Regions from separate parts of the Ornithinimicrobium ciconiae genome, predicted to be linked through region 2. Evidence: predicted binding sites of a transcription regulator. Region 2 holds the regulator's gene; each other region holds the start of a gene.
What was found. Region 2 encodes LexA, which represses DNA repair genes until DNA is damaged. Its sites were predicted from a motif close to TCGAACANNTGTTCGA; they were not measured.
Positions count from the first base shown of each region.

Region 1: FNH13_RS00690 (HNH endonuclease signature motif containing protein) is a predicted target of LexA. The motif match lies at 4,373-4,388, and genes of this name have one in related genera.
Region 3: FNH13_RS07615 (HNH endonuclease signature motif containing protein) is a predicted target of LexA. The motif match lies at 4,140-4,155, and genes of this name have one in related genera.

Region 1 is NZ_CP041616.1:145,993-152,256, reverse strand. It holds gene putP (sodium/proline symporter PutP) at 1-258, shown strand, start outside; gene FNH13_RS00710 (heavy metal translocating P-type ATPase) at 317-2,224, shown strand; gene FNH13_RS00705 (RNA polymerase sigma factor) at 2,193-3,434, opposite strand; gene FNH13_RS00700 (YciI family protein) at 3,431-3,817, opposite strand; gene FNH13_RS00695 (YciI family protein) at 3,823-4,206, opposite strand; gene FNH13_RS00690 (HNH endonuclease signature motif containing protein) at 4,389-5,906, shown strand; gene FNH13_RS00685 (ATP-grasp domain-containing protein) at 5,990-6,264, opposite strand, start outside.
Region 2 is NZ_CP041616.1:1,444,321-1,450,584, reverse strand. It holds gene FNH13_RS06715 (glycoside hydrolase family 65 protein) at 1-1,461, shown strand, start outside; gene FNH13_RS06710 (hypothetical protein) at 1,656-2,174, shown strand; gene FNH13_RS06705 (hypothetical protein) at 2,253-2,678, opposite strand; gene lexA (transcriptional repressor LexA) at 2,904-3,662, shown strand; gene FNH13_RS19230 (PRC-barrel domain-containing protein) at 3,911-5,533, opposite strand; gene FNH13_RS06690 (response regulator transcription factor) at 5,768-6,264, opposite strand, start outside.
Region 3 is NZ_CP041616.1:1,651,888-1,658,151, reverse strand. It holds gene FNH13_RS07625 (sugar phosphate isomerase/epimerase family protein) at 1-685, shown strand, start outside; gene FNH13_RS07620 (iron chaperone) at 802-1,182, shown strand; gene FNH13_RS07615 (HNH endonuclease signature motif containing protein) at 1,362-4,082, opposite strand; gene FNH13_RS07610 (NERD domain-containing protein) at 4,304-5,965, opposite strand; gene FNH13_RS07605 (glucosamine-6-phosphate deaminase) at 6,121-6,264, opposite strand, start outside.

The DNA of each region.
Region 1 (6,264 bases), 1.3 Mb from region 2:
CTGCTCAGCCTGTTCTGGCGCAAGCTCAGCAACTGGGGCGCCCTGGTCGGCATGATCACCGGCGCGGTGACCGTCTTCCTGTGGGATGCACTGGAGGGCTGGACGGACGCCTCGATCTTCACCGTCTACGAGATCCTGCCGGGCTTCCTGCTCAACCTGGTCGTGGCGATTGTCGTCAGCAACATGACCTATCAGGAGAACCCCGAGCTGGAGGACGAGTTCGACACAGCCAGCGAGCTCGTCACCTCGGTGCGGTAGGGCTGAGCCAAGCCTCTCCTCCGTGGCATCAGTCGGCAAAATCCGATAGATATGGAGCATGCGCAAGGCACGCGTCCTCATCGTCACCTATCCGGTCGTCGCACTGACGGTCGCAGTGCTGGCGGTGGTCCTTGGCCTGCTCGCGTCGGGTCAGGGCGAGGCTGCGCGTTGGCTGGCCAGTCTCTACGTGGGCGCTGTCGTGATCCACACCGCAGTCGGGATGGTGCGCGACATACTGCGTGGGCACTACGGCCTCGACATCCTCGCCGTCGTGGCGATGGTCGCGACCATCGCGGTGGGGGAGTATGTCGCGGGCCTGATCATCGTGCTGATGCTCAGCGGTGGCGAGGCGCTGGAGGAGTTCGCGGCCCGGCGGGCCCGCTCGGAGCTGACCGCCCTGCTGGAGGGCGCCCCGCAGCGAGCCCGACGACTGGCTGAGGACGGCCAGGTCCAGGATGTTGACATCGCAGCGGTGCAGATCGGTGACGTGCTGCTCGTGCGCCCCGCAGAGGTCGTCCCTGTCGACGGCGAGCTGCTGGATGAGGTGGGCGTCTTTGACGAGTCGTCGCTGACCGGTGAGAGCCTGCCGGTCGAGCGGGTGCGGGGCGAGTCGGTGATGAGCGGAGCGGTCAACGGAGAGGTGGCCCTGCGGATACGCGCGAGTGCCTCCGCCGCAGACTCGCAGTATCAACAGATCCTGACCCTGGTGACCGAGGCCCAGGAGTCCAAGGCACCGACCGTGCGGCTCGCCGACCGGTTCGCCGTTCCCTTCACCGTCGTGTCCCTGGTGATCGCCGGCATCGCGTGGTGGGCCTCCGGAGACCCAGTGCGCTTCGCGGAGGTGCTGGTGCTCGCGACCCCGTGCCCCCTGCTGATCGCCGCGCCGGTCGCCTTCCTGGGCGGTATGAGCCGCTCGGCCCGTTCCGGTGTCGTGGTCAAGGGCGGCGGGACGCTGGAGGCGCTGGCGCGGGTGCGGTCGGTCGCCTTCGACAAGACGGGCACCCTCACGCACGGCCGACCAGCGCTGACTGAGATCGACCCTGTCGAGGGTGCAGATCCGGACGAGCTGTTGAGACTCGCCGCCTCGGCCGAGCAAGGGTCCTCCCACGTGCTGGCAGCGGGGGTGATGCAGGCCGCCCACGACAGGGGGTTGGCACTGTCTCCCGTTGACTCGGCGAGCGAGACCGCAACCAACGGGGTTGAGGCGATGGTCGACGGCCACACCGTGCGGGTCGGCAAGCTGCGTTTCGTCCAGGAGGTCGACCCCACCGCCACCTTCCCGGAGCTCGAGCCGGGCCACACCGCTGTTGCGGTGGCGGTCGACGGGCGATGGGTGGGCTCCCTGATCCTGCGGGACACCCTGCGCGAGAACGCCGCCGCGACGGTCCGGATCTTGCGCGAGGAGGGGGTGGGCCGGGTCGTGATGCTGACCGGCGACAACGAGGCGACCGCCCGCTCGCTGGCTACCCAGGCAGGGATTGACGAGGCCCACGGTGGGCTCCTGCCGGAGGACAAGGTCCGGTTGGTCGGCGAGTTGCCCCCGATCGTCGTCATGGTCGGCGACGGGGTCAATGATGCTCCCGTCCTAGCGGCCGCAGACGTGGGGATCGCGATGGGTGCCCGTGGCTCGACCGCAGCGAGCGAGTCGGCAGACGTGGTGATCATGAAGGACGACGTGGGCAAGGTCGTCCAGGCGGTCACCATCGGTCGGCACACCTACCGGGTGGCCCTCACCGCGATCTGGATCGGCGTCGTGCTCAGCCTGGGCCTCATGGTGGTCGCCGCGTTCGGGCACATCCCGGCGGTCGCCGGAGCCCTGACCCAGGAACTCGTGGACCTGGCCTGCATCCTTTATGCGCTCCGGGCGCTGAAGGGCGGCACGAGCCATCCGGAGCTGCGCCTGCCCTCCGGGGGTTCGGAGCAGCAGAGTCCCGTCAGCCTCCGAGCTGGCCGCGCCGACGGCTGAGATAGGCACGCTCAGCAGCGTTTCCCGCCAGGGCGATCGCCCGGTCATAGGCCGCGCCCGCCTCAGCGCTGCGACCCAGCCGCCGCAGCAGGTCGGCTCGCGTCGCGTGAAGGGCGTGATAGCCGCTGAGAGGTTCCGCCAACCGCTCGACCTCGGCGAACCCGACCGCCGGTCCATCCACCTCGGCGACGGCGACGGCACGATTGAGACGCACGATCGGCGAGGGATCGATGGTGACCAGCCCGTCATACAACCGGACGATGCGGGACCAGTCGGTGTCCCGGACAGATGGGGCGGCGGTGTGCACGGAGTTGATCGCGGCGAGCAGCTGAAAGCGACCCACGGATCCCGCTCCGGCGACGGCTGACCCGGCCTCGGCCACCAGCGATGCTCCCTCGGCGATCAGGGCACGATCCCACGCCCCACGGTCCTGCTCGTCCAGAGTCACCAGCTCACCGGTGCGCGACACACGCGCGGCCCGGCGCGCGTCGGTGAGCAGCATGAGCGCCAGGAGTCCGGTCACCTCGCCCTCGTCGGGCAGGAGTTCGTGCAGCAACCGGCCGAGCCGGATCGCCTCATCGGTCAGTTCGACGCGCAGAGGATCGTCACCCTGGCTGGCGAGATAGCCCTCGTTGAAGATGAGATAGACCACGGCCAGCACGCCGGCGAGGCGGACCCGCAGGTCCTGCTCGAGCGGCACGCGGTAGGGGATGTGAGCCGTCTTGATCTTCGCCTTGGCGCGCGTGATGCGTTGTGCCAGAGCGGTCTCCCGGACGAGAAAGGCATGGGCGATCTGGGCGACGGTCAGGCCGCCCAGCAGCCGCAGCGTGAGGGCGACCCGCGCCTCCATGGCCAGTGCCGGGTGGCAGCAGGTGAAGATCAGACGGAGGCGGTCGTCCTCGATCGGGCCGACCGGATCGGGGCGGCTGTCGTCCGTCACCATGAGGGCCTCCTGGTGCTTGGCGTCCCGTCGGGACTCGCGGCGGATCCGGTCGATCGCCTTCCGCGTGGCCGTGGTCGTCAGCCACCCGCCGGGATGAGGAGGTATGCCGTCCCGCGCCCAGCGCTCCACCGCCAGGGAAAATGCCTCGGCAGCGGCATCCTCGGCGATGTCAAGGTCACCGAAGCGTCGGGTCAGGCCGGCGACCACCCGCGCCCACTCCTGACGGTGGACACGGGTGATGGCCTCCTCGAGTTCCCGGTCGGTCACGACTCCAACAGCGTCGCGAAGGACTCGGCAGATTGGAACGGCCGGACCTCGACCGTGCCGCGACATGCCTTGGACCCCTCTGCGGCGAGGGCAAGTGCCTCGTCCAGATCTGCTGCCTCGATGACCCAGAAGCCGCCGAGGTGCTCCTTCGTCTCCAGGTAGGGCCCGTCGGTGAACACCGGCTGCTCGCCCTGGCCGTCGACAGTGGTGGCGATGCTCGCCGGCTCGAGGCCGTCGGCGAAGACGAGGTGGCCATCGCGTTCCAGCTTCTCGTTGAAGACGCCGGTGTCAGCAAACGCCTGCAGCATCTCCTCCTTGGAGGAGTAGTTGCCGAAATCGGTGCGCTCGGCGGATCCGAAGACGGACAGCAGATATCTGGGCATCTGCCTCACCCCGCCTCTGGTGCGTCGAGCTGAAGGATCTGCGCCCGGGTCGGGAACCGGTGGACCTCCTGCGGCCAGTCGAGCGCGACCGCGAGGCGGCCGGCCCAGTAGCGTGCCCTGGCATCGTCGGGGACGTCCACCACGCAGAAGCCGCCGAGGTGCTCCTTGGTCTCGACGAAGGGGCCGTCGGTGAACACCGGCTCACCGTCTCGGTTCTCGACACTGCACAGTGTGGTGGAGGCGTCGAGGCCCCCGTCGCCGAAGACGTAGGCACCGTCGGCCGCCATCTCCTCGGTCACGGCCAGACTGGCCTCGGACTTGGCGCGCAACTCTTCCACCGTGTGGTCGGGCACCCACTCGTCGTTGAATGCGATCAGATACTGCGGCACAGTCGTCTCCTCCTCAGGCTCGGGTGAGATCAGTGGTTGACCTCGGTTCGGGCGGCTTGGTGGCCACCCTTCACCAGCTCAACGAACGGGCTCCCTCCGATACGACACCATCGCAGCAAGTGGCGCAAGATTTTTGCGTGTTGGGGTTGCGACTGTCAGTGATGATTAGTACACTTGTTCGCATGAAGGGAAGAGGCGCCGGGGCGCGGGTCGGGGAGAGTGTTCTCCTCGGTCAGCGCCGCGTGCCGGACTGGCGCACCTTCGACCTGGACTGCGTGTCGGGCTCTGGTGACGTCGTTCTCGGTGCGGTTGGTCCGGGGGAGAGCCTTGAGGAGTTGGCGGCGGCTCGGGCGTGGGAGGGGCAGTTCTGGACTGAGTTGGGGGCGGTCTCGGACACCGAGGGTGCGGAGTATGCCGCGTTGGTCGCCGAGGTCGAGGAGGCGTTGGCGGGGATGGGGCAGGAGGCTGATCCTGCGCAGGATCTGGCTGGTGGGTTGGAGGTTGCGGGTCGGGGCCTGGCGCGGGCCGGGCAGGTGGGGGCTGAGGGGTTGGTGGCGGTCTTTGAGTCCGAGCTGGTGGCGGGGTTGGAAGCGGCCGGGCGGGTCCGTAACCAGGTGATCGGGCAGGTCGTGGCCCTGGCCCGGGAGTGTTGGGAGCGGGGGTTGCACAACCAGGTGGGGATGTCGTTGCCGACGTGGTTGCGGGTGCGTTGCCAGTGGTTGTCGAAGCAGGAGGCCTGCCAGATCCTGGACGTGGTCCGTGCCGGTGAGTGCGACTGGGGCAGCGCGTTGGCGTTGGCGGTCGTGCAGGGGCGCACGGGGGTGGATCGGGGCGCGTTGGTGGCCCGCACGATGCGCCGGTTGGTGCCGTGCCTGAGTGCGGAGCAGGCGCAGGATTATGCGGGTATCGCTACGGACGCGGCGATCGACCCGCAGATCAGCGACGCGGACCTTCAGGTGGTGTGCAAGAAGTTGTTGATCGACCTGCTGGACGAAAAGCCCCGGGAGGAGACCAAGGACACCGCGCAGGCCCTGCGGACGGTGTCGCGCCGCGCCCTAGGGCGGGGCATGACCCGCTTCACCGTCGACGCCCCGGAGGTCGAGGCGGCACTGATCGATGGGGTGCTGAACGGGCCGTTGGCGGCACCGGTGCCGGACAAGGCCGCCCTGGACGATGGTGGGGGTTTGGACCTGCGCAGCCCGGGGCAGCGCAAGTTCGACGCGTTGCTGATGGTGCTCAACCGTGGGATGTCCAACCCGGGTGCCCCGCCGTCCTCGGGGCGGGCGTCGGTGATGGTCACGGTCAAGGCAGACCCGGACACGGGCAAACCTGCCGGGGCGGCGTTGTCCAACACCGGTGCGGTGCTGGACGCGGCGCAGGCCGGACGGTTGGCGTGCATCGGGGACCTGACCCCGATCGTGCTCGGTGAGCACGGCGAACCCCTGAGGCTGGGACGCACGGTGCGGCTAGCGACGCCGGGACAATTCAAAGCGTTGATGGTCCGCGACAGGCACTGCACTTATCCGGGCTGCGATGTGCCCGGCACGTGGTGCGACGCGCACCACATCATCTGGTGGTGCCGCGGGGGTGGCACCGACATCGCCTTCCTGGTCCTGCTCTGTCCGCGACACCACACCCTCGTGCACGACAAGGACCTGATAGCCACCATCGCCGGATCCATCGTGACCTGGCACGTGTGACCACCCTGCCCCGCGCCCGGCCCTTCGCGGCCGGGCACACAGCCATGTCCGCCGACGCTCTGGGGAGGCACTCCAGAGGGTGCTCACTCGGCATACAGCTGCAGCTCGCGAGCAAATCGGTCGCCGATGCGCAGGACCTCCTCGAGGTCGGGGTGACGATAGATGATCATGCCGTCGGAGAGCAGGGTGGCCCGCCAGTCACGGCGCGGAGCCCCGACCGGCAGCAGATCGAGGACGCAGACATGCTCACCGAGCTCACGCATCAGCCGGTCCAACCCCTCGACGCGGCTGATCCGGCCCGTGCCCTGAGCCCGTTTGAACATGCTGGCCGCGTTGAACTTGTGCGTCACCGCCGGCG
Region 2 (6,264 bases):
CAGCCCGAGGTGCAGCAGGCCATCCGGTTCAACCTCCTCCAGCTCGCTCAGGCCTCGGCCCGTGCCGAGGCGCACGGCATCTCCGCCAAGGGGGTCAGCGGCTCCGGTTATAGCGGCCACTACTTCTGGGACACCGAGATCTATGTGCTGCCGTTCCTGACCTACACGGCCCCGCAGACCGCGCGCAACACGCTGCGCTTCCGGCACCTCATGCTGGACTCCGCCCGGCTGCGGGCCCGGGACATGTCGCAGCACGGGGCACTCTTTCCGTGGCGCACCATCAACGGCGCCGAGGCGTCGGCATACTTCGCGGCCGGGACCGCGCAGTATCACATCAACGCCGACGTGGCCCACTCCCTCATGCAGTATGTGCGTGCCACGGGCAACCGTGAGTTCCTCCTCAACGAGGGCCTGGACATCCTCGTCGAGACCGCCCGGATGTGGGCCGACCTCGGCTTCTGGTCGCATAACGGCGACAAGCACTTCCACATTCACGGGGTGACCGGGCCGGACGAGTACACCACCGTGGTCAACGACAACCTGTTCACCAACGTGATGGCCCGCGAGAACCTGACCAATGCCGTCGCCGCGGTCACCGAGCTGCGCGCCTCGGACCCGCGCGACTATGCCCGGGCCGTGATGCGGCTGGGGCTGGAGGATGAGGAGGTCCACCAGTGGCAACGTGCTGCCGAGGCGATGTTCATCCCGTTCGACACCGAGCTGGGTGTGCACCCGCAGGACCTGCACTTCCTCGAGCGCGAGGTGTGGGACCTGTCCCAGACCCCCAACGACAAACGTCCGCTGCTGCTGCACTTCCACCCGTTGGTGATCTATCGCTTCCAGGTTTTGAAGCAGGCGGATGTGGTGCTGGCGATGTTCCTGGCTGGCCAGTCCTTCACGCTGGAGGACAAGCGGGCAAACTTCGAGTACTACGACCCGATCACCACCGGTGACTCGACCCTCTCCGCCGTGGTGCAGTCCATCGTGGCCGCCGAGGTCGGCTATCACGAGATGGCGCTGCGCTACTTCTATGACGGCCTGTTCGTCGACCTGGACAACCGCCACGGCAACACCCCGGACGGCATCCACGTGGCCTCCACAGGAGGTGTCTGGGCAGGGCTCGTGTCCGGGTTCGGCGGGATGCGTGACCACGAGGGCGTCCTGCGCTTCGACCCGAGGCTGCCCGAGTCCTGGCCGGAGCTGCGCTGGCGCCTCCAGTGGCAGGGCTCGCGGCTGCACGTCGTGCTGCGCTCGGACGAGATCCGCTTCCAGGTCACCGACGGAGACGGGGAGGTCCCGCTGGAGGTGCGTGGCCAGTCCCTGCTGGTGGGCACCGACGAGGTCGTGGTGGCCCTCGAGGGCATGGGCCCCCGCATCGACGGCATCCTTCCTGCAACCCCCGTGATCGGCGCCCGCACCCAGGAGGGTCAGCGACTCATCCCGGCCCACCCACGCACCTGAGTTCGTCGCGGAGCCGCGGACCGGTGCTCTCGGACCGCGTTGCGGAAGCGCGGACCGGTGCTCTCGGACCGCGTTGCGCACCTACTGACCCGTGATTGTCAGAGCCGGTCCGTGCTGGTCCTAGAAGGTCACAATTCCTCCGGAAACCGCGACTGCTGGCCGCGTCCGCCCCCATCATGTGATCGACTGTGGGCATGACCGAAGTAAACGCAGGTGCCCTCGAGGATGCCGGAGACGGTGCCGCGGCCCGCCCTGGAGCCTCTGCGTCGCACGAGGACGCCCCCGCTCCGAGTGAGACTGACCGCCTCGCGGCCCAGGTCACCGGACCGGAGGACCAGGTCGGCATGACCGCTCTATGGCGCTTGACGATGGGCCTGGACCACTGGTGGTTCGTGGCGGTCGGCGAGCAGGGCAACGAGTCTCCGGCGGCAGCTGAGATCGAGGGGCAACTGATGTTGCTGACCTTCACCAACTCCGAGCGGGCCCGCGACTTCGCGGTGCAGCAGGAGATGATCGCAGCCACCGACGACCTCAACGCGATCGCCCTCCCGCCCGCTGAGGTCGTGGCCTCCAGCGGCTCCTACCTCAGCGCCAGCATCGCCGGGCTCATGTTTGATCCGCACATCAGCGGCTTCTTCATCCCCAGTGAGCAACTGCCCGTGGTCTGGGACGCAGTGACCAGCACCCGGGACACCGACGAGGACGACGACTGACGCTGTCTGAGGAGGACACCGACGGCAGACTGCTGACAGCAAGCACCACCGATCGTGACCACCTGGCGCATCGCCGGGTCAGGACCCAGGGATCTCCAGGTCCATGCCCGCCTGCACCTGCCGGGTGTTCATGTCGTTGGCCACCTGGATCTGCACGATGGCCCGATCCATCGGCAGCTCCGGCAACTCCGTGACAGCGATCTGGGACAGCGTCTGACCCGGCTGCACCGTGATTGTGTGACCGCTCGCAGCCGTTGCTGGGAACATCCCGAACGCAGCGATGACCGCCAGCACCAGGGCCGTGGCGACTGTCATCGTGATCGCGAGCCGACCCCGTCGCGTCAGCGTGAAGCCTCCTGCGCCCGGAGCGTCCGTGCGAGCACCGACGTGAAACCCCTCGTCCATGCGTTCCCCGGGCTGAACGAGCCGCAGGTGATCCCGCTGACGCCGCCGCGCCCGAACCGGCTCAAGGTCCTGCAGGTCGTGCAGTGCGATCGCGCTCATGATGCCTCCATCTCCGCAACTCCGAACGCTTGTGCGATCGGACGCATGTTCCATGTGTAGCACAGTCGTGCGACAAAATCGACACGCCGCATCGAACTAGTGTTTGCCTCACTGTTCGAATGCTCGTACGATTGGTGCACGCGACATAGACAACCAGGGACCACTGACACAGCTGCTGACCTGCAGGTTAAGCACTCTGAGGCGGTCAGGAGAGGGGCAGGACCGATGGCAGACATCCACGAGATGCCGGACCGCGACGGGCGGGCGGACCTCACGGCGCGCCAGGAGAAGGTGCTCCACGTCATCAAGGACTCGGTGGACCAACGCGGCTATCCGCCGAGCCTGCGGGAGATCGGGACTGCGGTGCAGCTCGCCTCCCCCTCCTCCGTGGCCTACCAGCTGCGGATGCTGGAGCGGAAGGGTTATCTGCGGCGCGACCCCAACCGTCCGCGCGCCATCGAGGTCATCCTGCCCGGCTCGGGAGAGGGCAGTGTCGCCGGTTATCGGCGCAGCACCTCAGGTCAGCCCGACGGCTCCGAGTTGGTCAGCACCACCGCGGGAGCCGGTGAGATCGACTATGACGAGACCGGCATCGGGGACGCCCGTCCCGAGGCGACCTATGTCCCGGTGGTTGGGCGCATCGCGGCTGGCGGGCCGATCCTGGCCGAGCAGGCCGTCGAGGACGTCTTCCCCCTCCCGCGCCAGCTCGTGGGCGATGGCGAGCTCTTCCTGCTCCAGGTGGTCGGTGACTCCATGATCGACGCCGCCATCTGCGATGGCGACTGGGTCGTCGTGCGACGCCAGGAGGACGCAGTCAACGGCGACATCGTCGCGGCGCTGCTCGACAGCGAGGCCACCGTCAAGACGTTCAAGCGCACGGACGGCAAGTTGTGGCTGCTCCCCCACAACGAGGCCTACGACCCCATCGACGGCGACGATGCCGTCGTGCTCGGCAAGGTCACCGCCGTGTTGCGACGCGTCTGACAGGTCTGCTCGGGCGCGAGCCGATCGACCCACGACACCTGAGGCACCAGCAGGAACACCGACAATCCGGTGCGCGTTGTCCACAGTGTCCCCCGTGCCGGTGCCGCCTGGCGGCCCTCCCCCCTCTCCGCCAGACGGCACCTACAACACCGCAGCGCCGCCCGACCTGGTCGGGCGGCGCTGCCATGTGTTGTCTGTCAGCTCAGAGGACCTGGTGAGGTCGGCTCATAGAGCTTGACGAGGTCGACTCACAGAGCCCCACGAGCCCGGTTGAGTTCCTCGCGCTCCTCGTCCGTCATGCCAGAGCCGTCGCGGTCGGGCCGATAGCCCTCCGCGCCGAACGCCTCCTCATCGCCGCTGCCCGGGTCGAACTCGCCAGCGTCCGCATCGGGCTCACCGCTGTCCGCGCCCTGATCCGTGCCGGACGGCAGGGTCGCGCCGTCCGCAGGCGACTCAACATCCTCACCCAGCGCGGCACCCGGGACGGCGCCAGTGATCGGCGCACCCTGCTCAGCCCCCGGCACCTCATAGGCCGTGGTCTCGGTGTCGCTGGCAGCGAACCCTGCCGCGGCGCCGCCGACGACGGCCCCACCCAGGGCAGCACCGCCTGCACCGCCGCCCGCAGACTCGTCGACGTCCGCGGGATAGCCAGTGCCGGTCTGCGCTGCCGCGCCACTCACTGCGGCGTCGGAGGCCGGGTCACCCGTAGCCGCCTGGACCGTGCCGAACTGTCCGGCATCGACGTCCCCGGCGGCATCGCTGTCGCCCGTGAGAGTCGCCTCGGCGTCTGCGGCATACACGGCACCTTCGTCGACGGTCGGGTCGAGCGCACCTAGCCCACCACCACCAGCTGTGGTCTCACCAGCCGTGGTCTCAGCACCAGCCGTGGGCGGCGCGGCTCCCGCGGTCGTCTCGACCGCTCCGGCGCCACCGTGGCCCTCATAGGCGGAGGAGTGGGCAGCCGGCCGGTCCGACGAGTAGCCACCCCTGTCCACGTCCGTCTTCTCCTCGACAGCGGGGTCCGTGGTGGGCACTGACCACTCGGTCGAGACCGGCTCCTCCGGTGTCTGCTCCGCAGCCCAGTCGGCCTGGGCAGCGGGGTTGGTCTGCTGGTAGTGCGCCTGGTGGGTCTCAGCCCAGTCCGGATTGCCACCTGCGGCATGCACGTCCTGCTCGGCGAGGCCGGACACGGGATCGAGGTCGTCCTGCGCCGGTGAGTCCGCATCGCTGCGGGGACCATCACTCGTCGTCGCAGCCCCTGCTGCGGCACCGGCACCGATGGCGGCGGCGTCCCGGTGCGACGGAGCAGACTGCGGCTCAGCGGCCACCTCACCGCTCCCGAGGTCGCTGCCCCCGTCCGCGACCATGACCTCGGACGGGTCGTCGCTACCACCCGGAGTGGTGTACTCCGTGGTGACCGCACCATCGGCTGCGTCCTCGACGGCGACGGGTGCACCCTCGGTGCGTCCGTCATACAGCTCCTGGGCCGTCTCCTCGCTGCCAAAGGCTGCGGTCGTGTCCGGGGCGTCCGAGTCGGGCTCGCTGGGAGCCTGCGACCGGTCCACCCCGTAGTAGGAGAACAGCGTGGCCTGCTGGCTGTCGTCCAGGTGGTTCTCGGCGTCGACGCGCGGGGCGTCCTTGATGAAGTCCTTGGTGTAGGGCACCTTGATGTTGCCGCCCGCGGCCTCCGCGGCGGCAAGCGGCACAAACGACTCACGCAGGCCAAAGAGTCCGCTCTTGACGCTCACCCACGCTGGCTGACCCGTGGCGTCATCGAGGTAGATCTGCCCGACCCCGCCAACCTTGTCACCGTTCTGGTCGATCACGTCGGCATCAGTGAGGCTTGCAAGGTGTTCGCTGTTGATCGGCACGTGCACTCTCCTTGCTCGGATTGCCCGGCGGGTGCCGCCAGGCTTCTCCCCGAACGTATCCCGGGCAGCAACCGGCCGCCACCGGTGGCCGACCGGTGCCGGCTCGTGCGCTGCGGTCCGCGTGTGCCGGACGGCGCGCCCCGGGAAAGAGACGCCGTCCGGCTGTCACGGGCCGTGGGTGCCGTGGGACCGATCACCCGTGACAACTGTGCCGCACCCGCCCAGGGCCGCGCATCATCCTGGAGAGTGATTGTGCGCCAACTGAGGGAGGTGGTGCTGCGGATCCTCGGAAGGTATGTCGGCCGCCTCGATGGCGATCATGCCGAGCAGATGTGCCTGGTTGACCGCGCTCAGCCGGTCGCTGACACCCAACTTGTCGTAGATGTGGCCCAGGTGTCGGTGCACCGTCCTGGTCGAGCAGCCGGCCAGCCGGCCGATCACCGCCGCCTTGTAGCCGTGGGCCAGGAGTTCGAGAACCTGGGCCTCGCGATCGGTCAGGCCAGAATCAGCCGCGTCGCGCGCGGGCTGCGAGGCGGTCGTGCCTGGCAGCCGCAGCAACACCCCGAGACCGGTGACGACAGGCTGGACCGCACGCAGCAGCGCCAGGTCCTCGTCCGTGAAGTCCTGCCCCGCCCGGCCCACCAGGAAGGCGACCACATCGGACTGACCGTGCACCGGAAGGGCGGCCACCTGCTCGACCCCGAACGAGATCAGGCAACCGGCCCGGGCCT
Region 3 (6,264 bases), 210 kb from region 2:
GCGGGCCGCCGAGGAACTGAAGCTGACCGCCAAGCTCGCGCAGAAGATGGGGGTCGACACGGTCGTCGGGTTCACCGGCTCCTCGATCTGGCAGTACGTCGCCATGTTCCCGCCGGTGCCCGCCGAACGCATCGAGGCTGGCTACCAGGACTTCGCGGACCGGTGGAACCCGATCCTCGACGTCTTTGACGAGTGCGGTGTCCGCTTTGCCCACGAGGTGCACCCGAGCGAGATCGCCTACGACTACTGGTCGACGGTGAAGACGCTGGAGGCGATCGGGCACCGTGAGGCGTTCGGTCTCAACTGGGACCCGAGTCACATGCTGTGGCAGGACATCGACGTGGTTGGCTTCATCACCGACTTTGCCGACCGGATCTATCACGTGGACTGCAAGGACACCCGGATGCGCATCGGCAACGGGCGCAACGGGCGTCTCGGCTCGCACCTGCCCTGGGGCGACCCGCGACGCGGCTGGGACTTTGTGTCCACCGGACGCGGCGACGTGCCGTGGGAGGACTGCTTCCGGGCGCTGTCCGCCGCAGGCTATGAGGGCCCCATCTCGGTCGAGTGGGAGGACGCCGGCATGGACCGTCTCGAGGGCGCACCCGAGGCCCTGGCCTTCCTGAAGAAGTTCGACTACTCCCCCGCGACGGCATCGTTCGACTCAGCCTTCAGCCAGGACTGACGAGGACTGCGCCCGTAGTCGGTCGGGCGAGCCGCGTCCGCCCCGTTCCACCAAGTCTGACGCGCGTTCTGTCGTCCGGATCGCGCTCCAGGCGTGGTGGCGCCACACTGATCCTCATGGCAGGCAAGCGTTCCGAAGGGGCCGACGAGACAGCGGTGCGCGCCTACCTGGAGCAGTCTCCGCCCCCGGGTCAGGACAGATATGCGCTGATCCGCTCGGCTGTTCACGCCCAGCTGCCGCCGTCTCGCGTGAGCGAGCGGCTGTCCTACAAGATGCCGACCTTCTTCGTCGACGCGAAGGTCCTGCTGCACGTGGGGCTGTGGGAGGAGCACCTCGCGATCTATCCGGTGCCGGAGTCCGGGACCGACGCGGCGCTCACCGAGGACCTTGAGCCCTACCGCAAGGGAAAGGGCACCCTGCACTTTCGGTATGCCGACGACTGGCCGGTCGAGCTCATCAACCGCATCGTCGCGGCGCACATCGCTCGTCGCTCCTAGCCGTCTCCCAGGCACCTCGCTCCGCCTCCCAGGCACCTCGCTCCGTCTCCAGGCACCGCGCTCCGTCTCCCAGACACCCCGCTGGCCGGTGCCCTAGCTGAACTGATGCAGTTCACACAGTCCTGACTCTCACCTGAGGGGCAAGGCCGTGGCCGGATGGACGTGGCGCCCGCCGGAGATCAGAAGGGCGGCTCTGAGTCGTCCGTGGTGTCCCAGACGGGGAACCTGCTGGGGCCGAAGGAGTCGGAGGGGCCGAAGGGGTCGGAGGCCGCCATCTCCGGGGCCGTCGCAGCTGGCCTCGACTCATCAATGGTGGAGAGATCCACCGCCTGAGACAGGTCGATGCCGTCCAGTAGTGCGGCGTCCCGGTCCGTTGGAGGCCCCTCGCCCTCTGACGCGGCGGAGCGGGTGCGGCGCGCCTCAGCGAGGGTGGCCGGGTCAGGTTCGAAGACGCGCCGACCATTGGCATTGCGGTGGGTCAAGGTGATCAACGGCCACCCGTAGAACGCAGCCTCGTCCTCGGACCAGTCGTCATCACGGAGCAACTCCTCCCCCGCGAACCGGTAGGACAGGGCTCGGTAGATAGCCTCACCCACTCGATCCGCCCGATCCGCCCGATCCTGATCCGCACAGTCATCTCTGGTGCGCGATTCCTCCTGGCCGGCACACACGCCCGCCTGACGGTCGGTCCGATCGGGTGCGACACCCGTGGTCGTGTCAGGTCCCTCGGGAGCGTTGACGAACTGCGTCGCTGCGGTGAGGAGCTTGGTGTACTGCGTGTAGTCATGGGCCTTCGTCGTGTAGATCCGACCCAGCAAGGTGGTCCAGGTGACATCGCGGTGCTTGTTGATCACCGCGTCCCACAACTTCATCGTCTTGAGGTTGTGGTGCTGGTCGTTCACCGATTGCGCATTCGCCTCGGAAGTGTCACCTCCCGGGGTGCCGTACTCCTGGACGTGGTCGATCTGGCAGAGCCAGGCCGGCTGCAGGCATCCCGGAGCCCGACAGAACCCGTCGGCGGCCATGATCTGTTCCCGCTGGGCAGCTGTGAACCGGTAGCCCTTCGCAGACTTCTCCACACAGCGACCAGTGACCGGGTCGACCAGGAGGCGGTAGAACGCCGAACCTGGGGTCAACATCAACTCCCACAGCTCACTGCTGCTCAGGAAGGTTGGGCGCTTCCCGATCACCTCACCCACAGCATTCGGCCGGACGCTGTCTTGGCTGGCGGGCGGGGTCCTGCCTTGGCTGGCAGGCGGAGTCCTGCCTTGGCTGGCGGGCGGGGTCCTGCCTTGGCTGGCGGGCGGGGTCCTGCCTTGGCTGGCAGGCGGAGTCGGGCAGGGATCACCCCTGGTCCCGGGCGTGGATGGCTCAGCCGGGCCCGGAGGGGCGGCAGCAGGGCCGCCCACCAGACCGGTAGTCACCTCGCCGCCAAGGTCAGCAGCCACGTCCGGCGCGTCGTTCACGCCGTGCGAGCCGAGCGGGCTTCCCGTGCTCCCCATGCCGGGCAGGGTGTCACCGAAGATCGCCCCGAACGGGACGATGACCTGCAGGTTTGCCGCTGGCAAGGCATACAGAATCTTGGTGAGCTGGTCGGACTGTTCCACAGTGAGCGTGTTGGGGTCGTCGCTGATGCCGTCGAAGTCGAGCGTGCCGTGCAACAGCAAAGACATCGCCACGGCGACCCGGAGCTCGCGCAGCGTCCGCTTGTCGCCGGCCTTGCGGGCGGCACGAGCCGCTCGCTCGATCCGGTCTGCCGCGGCCGTCGCGTGCGCCGGACGCGTGCCGATCAGGATCTCGGCGGTGCCTTCGAGATCGATATTGACGCGAACATCTGCGCCCGCCTTGGCCCGGGCCTTAGCCTTCTTGGCCCCTTCAGGGTCTTGGTTCTTGATCTTGTGGACCTCGCGCTCCAGAGCACGGTAGAACTCCTTGGCTCGCCAGGGCCCACCCACGAACTCACCCTCGCGGGTGAGTCGCTCCGTGACTGACTCGTCTGGGTCATCCCCGAAGAGTCCATTGGCGATCGCCGCGCCATCCTCGTGCTCCATCGCGGAGGTCGAGCGAAAGTAGGCCCGGACGACTGGCCACGACGCCTCACCCTTGGCCAGTGATTGGTGCACGGGTCCTCGCACCGAGGCGGGAGCGTTGGCCAAACCGACCAGCTTGGTGACGTCGCCAGACCCCCAGCCGGTCAGGGCCTCGATCTCGTGCCGGGTGGAGCGCTTCGCCTGGATCAGCAGCGCCTTCCGCGCGGTCTTGGACATCTCGTCCGGGTCGGTCATCCCCTTCTCGGCGAGCAGCATCTTGGTCACCTGAGCCGTCAGTTGGCGGGTCGCGGCCAGCCGCACCCCATCCATCCGGGAGGACAGCACCGTGACCTGCTCAACCGCCGCCAACATTTCTTGCGCACGCGCCTTGTGGTCCGGAGCCGAAGTCAGGGCTGCGGCCCCGTCCGCTTCGTGAACGTCCGGATCACTCCCGGCGTCGACTGCGGCACATGCCAGCGATGCCTTCGTCAGGTCGTCGATCAGCCCGGAAGCCACCCCCACGTCCGCCAGCGCCTGCCTCAAGCGCATCTCCGCGTCATCCTCGGCAGAGGTTGGTGACTCTGCAGTGATGCTGCCAGCCTCTGGGATGCCTGGTGGGGTGAGGGCCTCGTCACAGGGGATCTCGGCAGAGAGGATCTCGGCAGAGGGGATCTCGGCGGAAGAGCCCTGCGAGCTGGGGGTCTCGGAGGGACTGTCAGACAGTTCCACGAGAAAGCGCGCGTCACGCCTGGGCGTGATCACCCGCATGCCCGCACGACGATAGCGAGCATTCTCCCGCCGAGCCGGCCCCACACAGCGACCGGAACATGCAGCGAACCACTGCTCCAGCTGCCGCTCCAAAACCGTCACGCCTCTCCCCTCCTTCCGCTGTTGACGGCGCCCTTCCTGATGCCTTTCCAATCAGTTTAGAACATACGTCTGACAGTCACTTGACCTGCGGAAACGTCCTTCCGACCAGCGCGACCTCACCTGGCGACGGCTCCCCCGAGCCAGCCCGACCCCACCTGGCGACGGCCCCGAGCCAACGCGGCCTCACCTGAATGACACACCTCTGGACCGGACCGCTCCTCCTACAGCCCGAGGGCTCGGGCAACTGCCCCACCACCCACCTCACGGATCCAGTCGGGGTCGCCCACGACCACCAGCCGGTCGGTGGCCCGGGACATCCCGACATACAGCCGCTCACGGGCACGGTCGGTGTCGGTGGAGTTGATGCAGAGCACGACTGCGCGCCGCTCCATCCCCTTGCAGCCCAGCACCGTGCCGTAGAAGACCTCCTCCTGGTCCCAGAAGCTCTCCCAGTAACCCTGGTCACCCCGCGTCTGCTGCAACTCGCGCTGCTGTGGGTGTCGTGACTGCGTGGTGATCAGGGCGATGTGGTGGGGCTCCCATCCCTCGTCGAGCAGCTTGTCGACCTGGTCGTCGGCCACGTCAAGTGCGTCCTCAGCCGCCCCCGGGACGAACATGACGGCAGGTCCATCACCGCCCAACAGCCTCATGCGCGACGGTGCGAGCGGCCCGAAGGTCTCAGCAATCTGCTTGGTGTTGCGCAGGTTGTGGTCGAGCACGAGCGGCACCAGCTCGATCGGCGGCGTGCCGAAGCGCGGGAACAGTCGCTGGTTCTCGTCAGAGTAGAGGTAGAGGCCACCAGAGTCGGGGTCCTTCAGCGCCGCCAGCAACGGCGCCCACCACGACTCAGCGAAGTCTTGGGACTCATCCACCACGACCGAGTCAAACTTCTCCTTCTCCGGCAGCTGCTGTGCCAGGTCGAGCATCAGCGCGGGCAACTCCGTCTCCCAGAACTCACTGTCGTCACGGTCCCCGTCGGGCGCTCCCCACTGCTTGCCCAGGGCATGGAAACCGCCCACGAAGGCTGGCTGACTCCTCCGAGGCGCTTGAGCCACCTGACGCTCCAGGAAGCCAGCCAGACCGATGGAGTAGCACAGCAGTGCCACCCGCTGGGCCGGGCGACCCTCGCCCGCACTGCCTCTGGTCAACTGCTTCGCCTGGGTCAGGGCCAGGACCGTCTTGCCACTGCCCGCTCCACCGCGCACCTCGACCCGGTGCAGCAGGCGGGTGACCTTCAGCAGCATGGCCTGCTCCTGGGTGAGCCGGTCAGTGGCAACTCCCTCTCGCTCGCTCGCGCCGGAGACCACGCTGGGGGACACGGTGGCGTGGCTGCGCCACAGCTCCAGGATCTTGTCGACGTCATCAACCGTAGGCACCTGTCGGTTGGTGTCCTGCCGGGTCGCCTGGTGCCGGAGCCTGCCGACGAGGTGCGGCATGTCCTGCTGATCGTGGACCATCCAGCGGGGCAGGTCGGGGAGCGCAAAGTCGTGCGGGAGCTTAGTGAACGGCAGCACCACAGCGTGTGACCAGCGCACCTTCGGCCGACCCCAAGCAGGGTGGTCCTCGATGTAGGTCCGGAGCTGATACTTCCCGCGCAACGCCTGCTCGACCGGATCGACCGCGACGTCCTCACCCTTGCTGCGCAGCCACCACCGACCGTCCTGGTCGATCGAGACCCCACCGCCCTTGACCTCGATCACGAAGACGCCGGCATCCGGCAACAGGACCACAAGGTCGAGCTCGTGGTCACCGTCGTCGTTCGTCAACCGCACATTTGCCAGCAGCACCGCCTCGTCCGGCAACTCCTCACGCAACTGGCGCCAGACGTGCTCCTCGGACTGGGTGACGAAGGCCGGTGCTGGCGGATGGCAACGTGCGGTCACGGGACTCTCCCCTCCGTTGGGAGCCCCATACCTACCAGGTCGCCCCGACACCCGATCAGCCAGGCAGTCCCGACACCCGATCAGCCAGGCAGTCCCGACACACGGTTGACCAGCCGGTCCGACCCGCACTCGAGCAGACAGTTGACCAAGCAGTCTCAGTAGTCCTGCCAGTCCGGTTTGTGGTCGTGCGCGAACCGGTAGTAATCGACCCGCTCCAACTGAGCCGCGGACAGCCTGTCCAGCACGACGCTCACGTGCGGGTGCAACTGCAGCACGGAGGCGGGACAGAACGCGCTCAG